DNA from 3 places in the Cytobacillus sp. C11.1 genome. Region 2 is predicted to be linked to each of the others. Evidence: riboswitches for the same ligand, from Rfam matches in the RefSeq annotation. Region 2 holds a riboswitch; each other region holds the start of a gene.
What was found. Region 2 has a riboswitch for thiamine pyrophosphate ahead of AC3ZVC_RS22605 (ABC transporter substrate-binding protein). Riboswitches for the same ligand answer to the same signal wherever they lie in the genome.
Positions count from the first base shown of each region.

Region 1: it holds a riboswitch for thiamine pyrophosphate, as region 2 does, so the genes downstream of both, thiC (phosphomethylpyrimidine synthase ThiC) here and AC3ZVC_RS22605 (ABC transporter substrate-binding protein) in region 2, are expected to answer to the same signal.
Region 3: it holds a riboswitch for thiamine pyrophosphate, as region 2 does, so the genes downstream of both, thiT (energy-coupled thiamine transporter ThiT) here and AC3ZVC_RS22605 (ABC transporter substrate-binding protein) in region 2, are expected to answer to the same signal.

Region 1 covers NZ_CM176935.1:396,824-400,102, reverse strand. The annotation lists gene AC3ZVC_RS01980 (cation diffusion facilitator family transporter) at 146-1,015, shown strand; TPP riboswitch at 1,236-1,349, shown strand; gene thiC (phosphomethylpyrimidine synthase ThiC) at 1,474-3,258, shown strand.
Region 2 covers NZ_CM176935.1:4,573,482-4,576,760, reverse strand. The annotation lists gene AC3ZVC_RS22615 (ABC transporter permease) at 1-175, opposite strand, end outside; gene AC3ZVC_RS22610 (thiamine-binding protein) at 172-465, opposite strand; gene AC3ZVC_RS22605 (ABC transporter substrate-binding protein) at 480-1,481, opposite strand; TPP riboswitch at 1,596-1,704, opposite strand; gene AC3ZVC_RS22600 (YkvA family protein) at 1,919-2,332, opposite strand; gene AC3ZVC_RS22595 (NAD-dependent protein deacylase) at 2,476-3,186, shown strand.
Region 3 covers NZ_CM176935.1:3,531,243-3,534,521, reverse strand. The annotation lists gene qoxC (cytochrome aa3 quinol oxidase subunit III) at 1-39, shown strand, start outside; gene qoxD (cytochrome aa3 quinol oxidase subunit IV) at 40-339, shown strand; gene AC3ZVC_RS17525 (hypothetical protein) at 433-666, opposite strand; gene AC3ZVC_RS17520 (hypothetical protein) at 767-1,045, opposite strand; gene thiT (energy-coupled thiamine transporter ThiT) at 1,142-1,741, opposite strand; TPP riboswitch at 1,807-1,909, opposite strand; gene AC3ZVC_RS17510 (MATE family efflux transporter) at 1,963-3,279, opposite strand, start outside.

The DNA.
Region 1 (3,279 bases), 820 kb from region 2:
GTTCTGTTTATTAAGAATATAATTTTTCCCTCATTCAACTTACTTGTATATTGCCTATTTAGTTAAAAGTGTCCAAAAAGATTGCTCTAGACCCACCTGCATTCTAGTTGGTAATATAGTCAGGTGCTATATAGGGGGCAAGTGTATGGAAGAGAAAAAGTATAAGAATCTAAAACTGGGAGAACGGGCTGCCGTTATTAGTATAGCGGCTTACATATGTCTTTCTGTCTTAAAGCTAGTAATTGGTTATATGAGTGGCTCTGCTGCATTGAAAGCAGATGGTTTTAACAATACAACCGATATCATAGCATCTGTTGCTGTCCTCATCGGCTTGAGAATTTCACAGAGGCCGCCTGATAAAAATCATGGGTATGGACATTGGAAAAGTGAAACAATAGCTTCGATGGTTGCCTCCTTTATCATGGCAGCAGTGGGGCTGCAAGTGCTGATGAATGCTGTCTCCTCCATGTTTGAAGGGGTGCAGGAGTCTCCCGACATTATGGCCGCTTATACCGGCGTATTTTCCGGCCTGGCCATGTACTTTGTTTATCGTTACAACAAAAAATTAGCCCTTAAAATTAACAGCAAAGCTGTAATGGCAGCGGCAAAGGATAATATCTCTGATGCCTGGGTAAGTTTTGGGGCCGCCGTTGGGATATTTGGATCACAATTGAATATGCCCTGGCTTGATCCCGTGACGGCCATTATTGTCGGTCTTTTAATATGCAAAACAGCCTGGGATATCTTTAGGCAGGCTTCCCATGATCTTTCAGATGGCTTTGATGAAAATAAAATCAAACACTATCAGGATGTCATTGTAAAAGTAGATGGGGTTAAAGGGATCAAAGATATTAAAGGCAGAAGCTATGGAAACAATGAAGTCATAGATGTGGTCATTCTTGTTAATTCCGCGCTGGATATTAAAGAAGCCCATGATATTGCGACACATGTGGAGCAAGTGATGATGAATGATTATGGGGTGTATGATGTTCATGTTCATGTGGAGCCGAATTAAGGAAAGCAAGAAATAAATAAAATGCCTATTGCCGGTTTGGACAGGCTTTTCTGGGTGTTAGACAAATGAATGTACAATAGTATAAAGGGCCTGGATAACGAGATTTGCGACTGCTCCTGCTGGAAGGGAAGGTATTAAATTCTTTGTGAATATTGGAGGAGTTTTAAAAAAAACCTTTTATTTATTTCCTGCTTTATGTATACTGAAGTTGAATTTTAATAGCAATAACTAGGGGTGCCCAATAGTTTGGGCTGAGAAAGAAACACGTTAAGTTTCTTGACTCTTTGGACCTGATCTGGATCATACCAGCGTGGGGAAGTTAGTGAGTGCAAAAGTTTTTTTGTACAAAACATCTACGGCTAAGCCGGTCCATATTTATATGGACCGGCTTTTTTACATCTCTGGCACTTCCTTGGCTCTAGATCTCGTCCTTACATTTTTATAAGGGAGAGATTCGAATGACTGCAAGTTCATTAAATCAAGAGCGTATTTCCATTATGTCGAGTTTTACAGGCAGCAAAAAAATCTATGTGGGAGGATCCAGACCTGATATGAAGGTTCCTATGCGTGAGATTGAACTAAGTCCCACGAGCGGAACTTTTGGAGAAGAAAGCAATGAGCCGCTTCGTGTATATGATACGAGCGGCCCTTATACTGATCCTCAATATTTGGCAGATTTTAAAAAAGGACTTCCTGCACTAAGAAATGGTTGGATTCATGAGCGCGAAGATGTTGAAGAGTATGAAGGCCGGAAAATTAAGCCTGAGGATAATGGGTATGAAAGGGAGAATGATCCGCGTGCCAATCATAAAGTTTTTCCAGGATTAGCCCGCAAGCCATTGCGTGCGAAAAAAGGAGAAAATGTCACCCAGCTACACTATGCCAAAAAAGGGATCATTACTCCCGAGATGGAGTTTATAGCCATTAGAGAAAATATGGACCCTGAATTTGTTCGTTCTGAAGTAGCAAGGGGCAGGGCAATCATTCCTGCCAATATCAATCACCCGGAAACGGAGCCAATGATAATCGGCAGGAATTTCCACGTTAAAATTAATGCGAACATTGGAAACTCTGCAGTTTCATCCTCTATTGAAGAAGAGGTAGAAAAAATGACCTGGGCTACACGCTGGGGAGCAGATACGATTATGGATCTATCCACAGGTAAAAATATTCATACCACACGTGAATGGATAATCAGAAACTCTGCAGTCCCAGTCGGCACAGTTCCAATCTATCAAGCCCTCGAAAAGGTTAACGGCATCGCCGAGGATCTTACGTGGGAGGTTTATCGTGACACCCTAATTGAACAAGCGGAGCAAGGGGTTGACTACTTTACCATTCATGCAGGTGTTCTTCTTCGGTATGTTCCGTTAACAGCAAAACGGTTAACCGGAATTGTATCGAGGGGCGGATCCATTATGGCCCAGTGGTGTTTGCATCATCATAAAGAAAACTTTTTATATACTCATTTTGAAGAAATCTGCGAAATTATGAAATCCTATGATGTGGCCTTCTCACTGGGGGATGGATTGCGGCCGGGATCGATTGCAGATGCCAACGACGAGGCTCAATTTGCAGAGCTCGAGACTCTTGGGGAACTGACCCAAATTGCCTGGGAACACGATGTGCAGGTTATGGTAGAGGGACCAGGCCATGTTCCAATGCACTTAATTAAAGAGAATATGGATAAACAATTGGAAATCTGCAAGGAAGCGCCATTCTACACACTCGGCCCCCTTACCACTGATATCGCTCCCGGATATGATCATATTACCTCTGCAATCGGGGCTGCCATGATAGGCTGGTTTGGAACCGCAATGCTTTGCTATGTTACCCCTAAAGAACATTTGGGTTTGCCGAATCGGGATGATGTCCGCGAGGGTGTCATTACTTATAAAATAGCTGCACATGCCGCGGATTTGGCAAAGGGACACCCAGGCGCACAAAAAAGAGATGATGCCCTGTCAAAAGCCCGGTTTGAATTCCGATGGAGGGATCAATTCAATCTATCACTGGATCCTGAACGTGCATTGGAATACCATGATGAGACGTTGCCGGCTGAAGGGGCAAAAACAGCACACTTTTGTTCCATGTGCGGGCCCAAATTTTGCAGCATGAGAATTTCTCAGGATATTCGCAATTATGCTAAGGAGCAAAGGCTTGGTACGGAGGAAGCGATAAAGAAAGGCTTGGAAGAAAAAGCAGATGAATTCAAACAAACGGGTGGAAATATTTATCAGTGAAAATAATCTTTTCTTAATTTA
Region 2 (3,279 bases):
ATTGAAGATGAAGGAGAAAGCCGTCCCATCCGGCAACCGCTTCCTGAAAAATATCAGTCGGCGGCGGCAGCAGCCATGCAGGGACTTCAGCCAGCATGATTGCCAGCTCCCACAGAATGAATAAAAGGAGGAGAACCGCAGCGGGTCTCCATCCTTTCATTAAAACATTTTTCATGGACGGTATTTCTCCGTTAAATCATTCATTTCAATTCCAGTTGGCTGATATAGGATCTTCACCTGTGAAATAACATTGCTGCTTCCTTTTTCAATCATTTTAGTATTCATATCTGCGATGATTTTCAATAAATGTTCCAGATCGCCTTCCATTGTTGTTTCCAGGGGGTGAACCTCATATTTAACCCCCGATTCCTGTATTACGCTGATGGCTTCGTCAACATATGGTATAACATTTTCCCCATTTTTTGTTTTCGGTATGATTTGAATACTTACAAGTGCGTTTGCCATTTCATTAACTCTCCTTATTCCGGCAGGAAGTCATTTGTAAAAGCTTTGCCGGCATCTAATTCTTTATCTAAAAGGCCATTTTCATGCATCCACTCTGCATAGTTTTCCCAAACTTCAAGCTTTTGTTCACCCCATCTGGCTGCATCGTCCTGATAACGGGGAGAAAGCCATTCCTGACTCTTTTTAACCAGTTCGCTATCAAGGTCTGGAGCGTTCTCGAGAAGAATATCAGCTGCTTCATCAGGGTTTTCAATAGCATATTCATAGCCTTTGGATGCCGCTTTGACAAAAGCTTTTACGGTATCCGGATTATTTTGTATCATTTTCTCATTGGTAGCCAATACAGGTGTGTAATAGTCCAGTTTTTCCGAGTAGTCAGTCAGGTAGACCATATTAATCTTTTCCCCTCGAAGCTCGGCTTCTACACCTGTCCAGCCATAATAAATCCATGCAAAATCTATATCTCTCTTAACAGCCGTAAAAAAATCAGCGTCCCCCATGTTGACAATCGACACTTTCTCAACATCTGCATTCTCTGTTATCATCAATGACTCGATTACTGATTTTTCAACCGGCGCTCCCCAGCCACCATAAGTTTTCCCTTCAAAATCCTTTGGTGTTTTAATATTTTTATCTGCTGGGGAAGCAAAGCCGGATGTATTATGCTGAATAACAGCAGCGATCGATACGAGCGGAACACCCTGTACCCGGGCTTCCGTGATGCTTTCCTGATAGCTGACACCGAAATCCGCCTTACCCGATGCCGTCAGCTGGTCTGCACCAGCTTCTCCAGGCATAATGATTTCCACGTCAAGTCCTTCCTCTTCAAAATAGCCTTTGTCCTTAGCTGCGTATAAGCCTGTATGATTGGTATTTGGTGTCCAGTCCAGAACGACAGTGACCTTTTTTAATTCTTCCTTGTCCTTTTCTCCGTTTCCCGGCTGTGTTTCTTGCTCATTCCCGGCACAGCCGGCGAGCATTAGGACAGTACAAACAGCTGCCATCCATCTTTTCATCATTAACCCTCCTGTTTGCTTTATGTAGTGTTTTCCGGAAAGATAATTATAGCTTGCCCTGAAAAAATAAAAACGCCCCGGCATAAATACCAGAGCGCATATAACAAACATTTTTATGTTTAAGAATATGTTCCCTACGCTGGTATGAGCCAGATCAGGTTCAAAGGGTCAACATCTTATGATGAAGTCTCAACCGGCTATACCGGTTCCCCTACAATTCTTGCTATTCAATTTTAGACAAACAATCTGCAAAAATAAATACCTTCATGAGGCGTTCTATTCTAAAGCTTCTATGACTTTCCTTCACTATTATAACAAAAGGTATAAAAATGGACAGCAAAAAGTTTATAGTTCGTCGGCAAACTTTTTATTATCTGCCTTTCCAAAGCTTCGCAAAAAACAAGCGGTTCTGTATAATCCGGCAGTTTCAAGTATTTTTATTCCATTTCAATCGACCGGCTTTCCTTCCAGATTTTAAACTTTTCAAGCTCTCCTGTAATTTGACTTACAGCAAATCCAAGCACCGCTGCATCATCAATGATTCCCATTCCTGCTAAAAAATCGGGTACAAGGTCCACTGGTGAAACGAAGTATAAGATTGAAGCGATAATAAATAGGATCGATTTTTTTGAAATGTGCTTGTAATCTCCTTTGGACCAGGATTTAACCAAGTCAATCAAAAGCTGAAATTTTTCCCATATATCACTTAATGAAGATTTATTCTGATTAGCTTTTGTTGTCGCTTTGCTCAGCAATCCTCTTGTTTTTACAGGATCTTCCACATATCTCTTAGCTCTAGAAGAGAACCTTTTAAAGCCTTCCCGGTAATCTTTTGTTTCCGTCTCTGGCATTGCAATCACTCCTATATTGATAAATGGCGTAAACACATATAATCTATTATTTACCGCATACATAGGAAGACATAAACATTTTATCCTTTGAAAAAGATGGAAACAGCATTTTATTGGAAAGATATATTTAGGAGATGATAACTATGCTTGAAAAATGGCTGAAAGAATCAAAGTATACCGTTATTTTAACTGGAGCAGGTATGTCCACGGAGAGCGGTCTGCCTGATTTCAGGTCTGCTAATAATGGAATGTGGAAAAAGAAGGATCCTGGGAAAATAGCCAGTACAGAAGCTTTAAATCATAATGTAAATGAGTTTATTGAATTTTATCGGCACAGGGTCACAGGCTTAAAAGAATGTAAGCCTCATAAAGGGCACTATATTCTCGCAAATTGGGAAAAAAGGGGCATTCTCCAAAGTATCATTACCCAGAATGTAGATGGATTCCATGGGCTGGCCGGCAGCCGCAATATATCTGAGCTTCACGGGAACTTGCAAACGCTGCACTGCCAGGAATGTAAAAAAGAATATCCGAGTGAGGAATACCTGCATGACCATTATCATTGTACATGCGGGGGAATGCTTCGCCCTTCAATCGTCCTATTTGGCGAAATGCTTCCTGAGCTGGCACTGGATTTTGCGGCAGAGGAATCAGAGAAGTCTGAGCTTTTTATTGTGCTTGGTTCATCCTTGACCGTTACTCCGGCCAACCAGTTCCCGTTAATAGCCAAACAAAACGGTGCAAAGCTCGTAATTGTTAATATGGAGCCTACGGATTTTGATTTGTATGCAGATGAAGTTATCCATAACCGGAAAATTGGAGAGGTGCTAGAAGAACTAGATAGAGTTATCTAAGTCTAAAAAGTAAAACTCCGGCTATGCTTTTTTCATTGTTTCTACTATAATGGACAGTGAACCTTGATATTGCCTATTGTCTTTTCGAATAAT
Region 3 (3,279 bases), 1.0 Mb from region 2:
ATTTTCACATTTGTATATTTAAAAGGGTTGGTGGGCTAAATGGAAAAGACTAGGAAAGGTTTCCCAATAAGTCATGTTATTGGTTTTGTTTTCTCACTTATACTCACTTTCGGTGCAGCAGGTATTGCTTTAAAAACAGACTTATCTTTTAAAGTGATTATGTGGATCATCGGCTCCCTGGCTATCATGCAAGCCGGAATACAGCTTTTCATGTTTATGCATTTGCGTGAAGGCGAAGACGGCAAAACGAACGTCCTTAATATCTTTTACGGCGTTTTCATGGCTGTGGTTATTGTGGCAGGGTCGATTTGGGTTTTGAGCTCAGGCCATGCCCACTAAAATCTTATAATAAAAATGGAAAAACCGGTTCTCAACGAGGGAGCCGGTTTTTAATTATGTTTTATATCATCATTCAGAACATAAATTTAGCAGCTATCTAATTCCCTTGCTTCCTTCCGCCATCTCTTCCATTAAATGAATAAATAGGCCAAAGCCGAAGAACAACATGGAAGACACCATAACGCTTAATCCAATTGAAAAGATATATTCCCCATTGATACCGCTTACAAAAAAACTGGCTATAAGGACTGTTAACCCAATCACTATACCTGTTCCTGCCATATTTTTAAAAAAGAGCATAACTTTTAGCTGAGTTTCCTTCATCATTTTCATCCCCTTTTACTAAATATTCTAACTTTGTTCACAAAATTGTCAAACATTTTTTGCAAGAAAAAACGTTTTGCCCTGAGCAAAACGCTAGTTTCTTCTATTGATATAGCTTCTTAATTTGTTCCAGATCTTTCATTAAGCTGCAAATTTCCTGGCGTGTCAGCATTAGAGGCATTTGGTCATATAATGTAATGATTTGTCCATCCTCATCATCTTCATGAAGTGATAAGTATCGGTACAAATTTTCACACTGTACTTTATTAAGGACTGATTGGGTGTTGAAGTTTTTAACTTTATGAATTTCAAAAGCACTGGCTTCCGCGTCATATACACCAGAGATAATGCTTCCTTGCAAGGAATTTGACAAGGCAATCACTCTCCTTTTTGAGTAATATACCCAATTTTCAGGAGTTCGTTACCCGCATCAATAAAAAAAACCTCTTCGGATGGATGATCCCAAGAGGTTCTATCGTTAAGAAGCCCGCTTTTGTACTGTGATGCTGCCATCAGCTTTTCGAATAACCAACCTTGGAGCCGATGAAATTAATAATACCGCCAGGATGGAGCATAATATGGCTGCTCCAAGCATGGTTGCGCCATTTGCCAGGAAGGAAAACAGAACTGGTGACATTCCCTCTGGTGCATAGCTTCCGAAAAAGAGAACACCTGCAATAAAATGCCAGAAATAGCGGGCGAAGCTTCCTGCAAAAATGGCCAATACAATCCAGCCAAGTGCCTTTTTCTTGTTCTCATTGCGAAGTTGTTTTTGGATTGGAAGGTAAAACAAACCAGCTACTCCTATAAAAGCAAAAGCAACAAAATACTCAATAAAAGCCTGCAGTGGTGTAGCAATCCATGCATCACCCATCGCAATCTGCAGGATGCCCCATAATAAGCCTGCTATAAAGCTTACTTTAATGCCCCATCTGAATGCCAGTACAAAAATCGGAATCATGGCAGCAGAGATAGATATCGATGGCGAAAGTTTAATAGATGGCAAAAAATCCAGGATAATCGCAAATGCTGCGAAAAAGGATGCTTCAATCATCGCCGCCAAGCTTAATTTTTTCATAAAAAAATCCCCTTCAAAAGTATGACGATACCCCAAAGGAGAACAAGCAGGCAGAGTGATCCCATCTGCCTTTTAGTCCACATTCCTGCGCTAGCATTATCTAACAGGTTCAAAGGGTCAGAACAGCAAAGTGTTCACTCTCAGCAAAATGCTCCCCTTGTGGTAACGTTATCAAATTATTCCATTTTATTATATATTGTTTTCTAATCTATGAAAAGTGTTTATTTACCTTCCTCAAAGAGTTTTTGCTCATTCCATTTGCCATATCGATAATAAATAAATGCAATTACACTGCTAATGGCAAAGCTGACACCCATGCCTGCAGCAATGCCATTCTCCCCCATAAATTTTGAAAAAAGATATGTCAAAGGATAGCGCAGAACCCAGAAAGAAATGATGTTGAGTACCAGCACCTGAAACATTGCTCCAGAAGCCCTTACTATCCCATTCAGGATAAAATTAATACCAAGCAATGGATAAAAGAAAGCAATCATTTTTAAATACTCAGTTCCGTACTCCAGCGCTTCTTTTTCCTGGATAAACAGGCTGACTCCATATTCGGCCAACAATACCGTTAGCAAAGCGATGATTAGCATAAATACAAGATTATAAATCACTCCGTAAAGAGCAATTTTGTGAACGCGATCCCATTCATTAGCGCCAATATTCTGCCCTGCCATACTGTTCACAGCAGTCCCCAAAGCCATAGCCGGGAGCATAATGATACTGTCAATCCGCTGTGCTGCACCAAATCCGGCAACCACATCTCCCCCAAACGATGTGACAACACTCATAATGGCCATAACCCCAGCTGAAATAACGGTCATTTGCAGACCAGATGGAATGCCAAGTTTGAAAATTAATGCTGCCTCTTCCTTCTGCGGCCATGAAGGCATGGTGAATGGTGCCAGATTTTTGCGGAGAATAAGCACTATGCCAGCCAGGAAAGCTAGTCCCTGTGATACAATGGTTGCATACGCAGCCCCTTCTATTCCAAGATTGAAGGTCCAAATGAAAAGCGGATCCAAAATTGCGTTCAGAATCACCGCAATGAACACAAAGTATAATGGGGTTTTACTGTCTCCCAGAGCACGAAGTACAGTGCCGAGAAAATTATAGCCAAATAAAAACAGAATGCCGAGAAAATTAATTTGCAGATAAGCTGCTGCGTCTGGAATCATTCCCGCAGGAGTCCCCATGAAGACCAATATTTTTTCAGAAAATAAAAATCCTGCCAAGCCGAGTCCTATGGATAAGACTGTTAAAATCACGACGAAGGCATTTAAATATCTCTTAAGCCCCTTTTCATTGTCTCCTCCCTTTTGCTGAGACAAAATGGTCAAAGTAGCATTGTTAATCCCGATAATAAAGGAGAGCACAGTAAAAATAACAGTCCCTGAAACCGCTATGGCTCCCAAAGCATTAGCTCCAAGCAAATTTCCGACCCACAAACTGTCAATAAATTGATAGGAAACCTGCAGCAAATTTGTCAGCATGATGGGTGCTGAAAAAATAAGGAGCTGTTTAAGTATATTCCC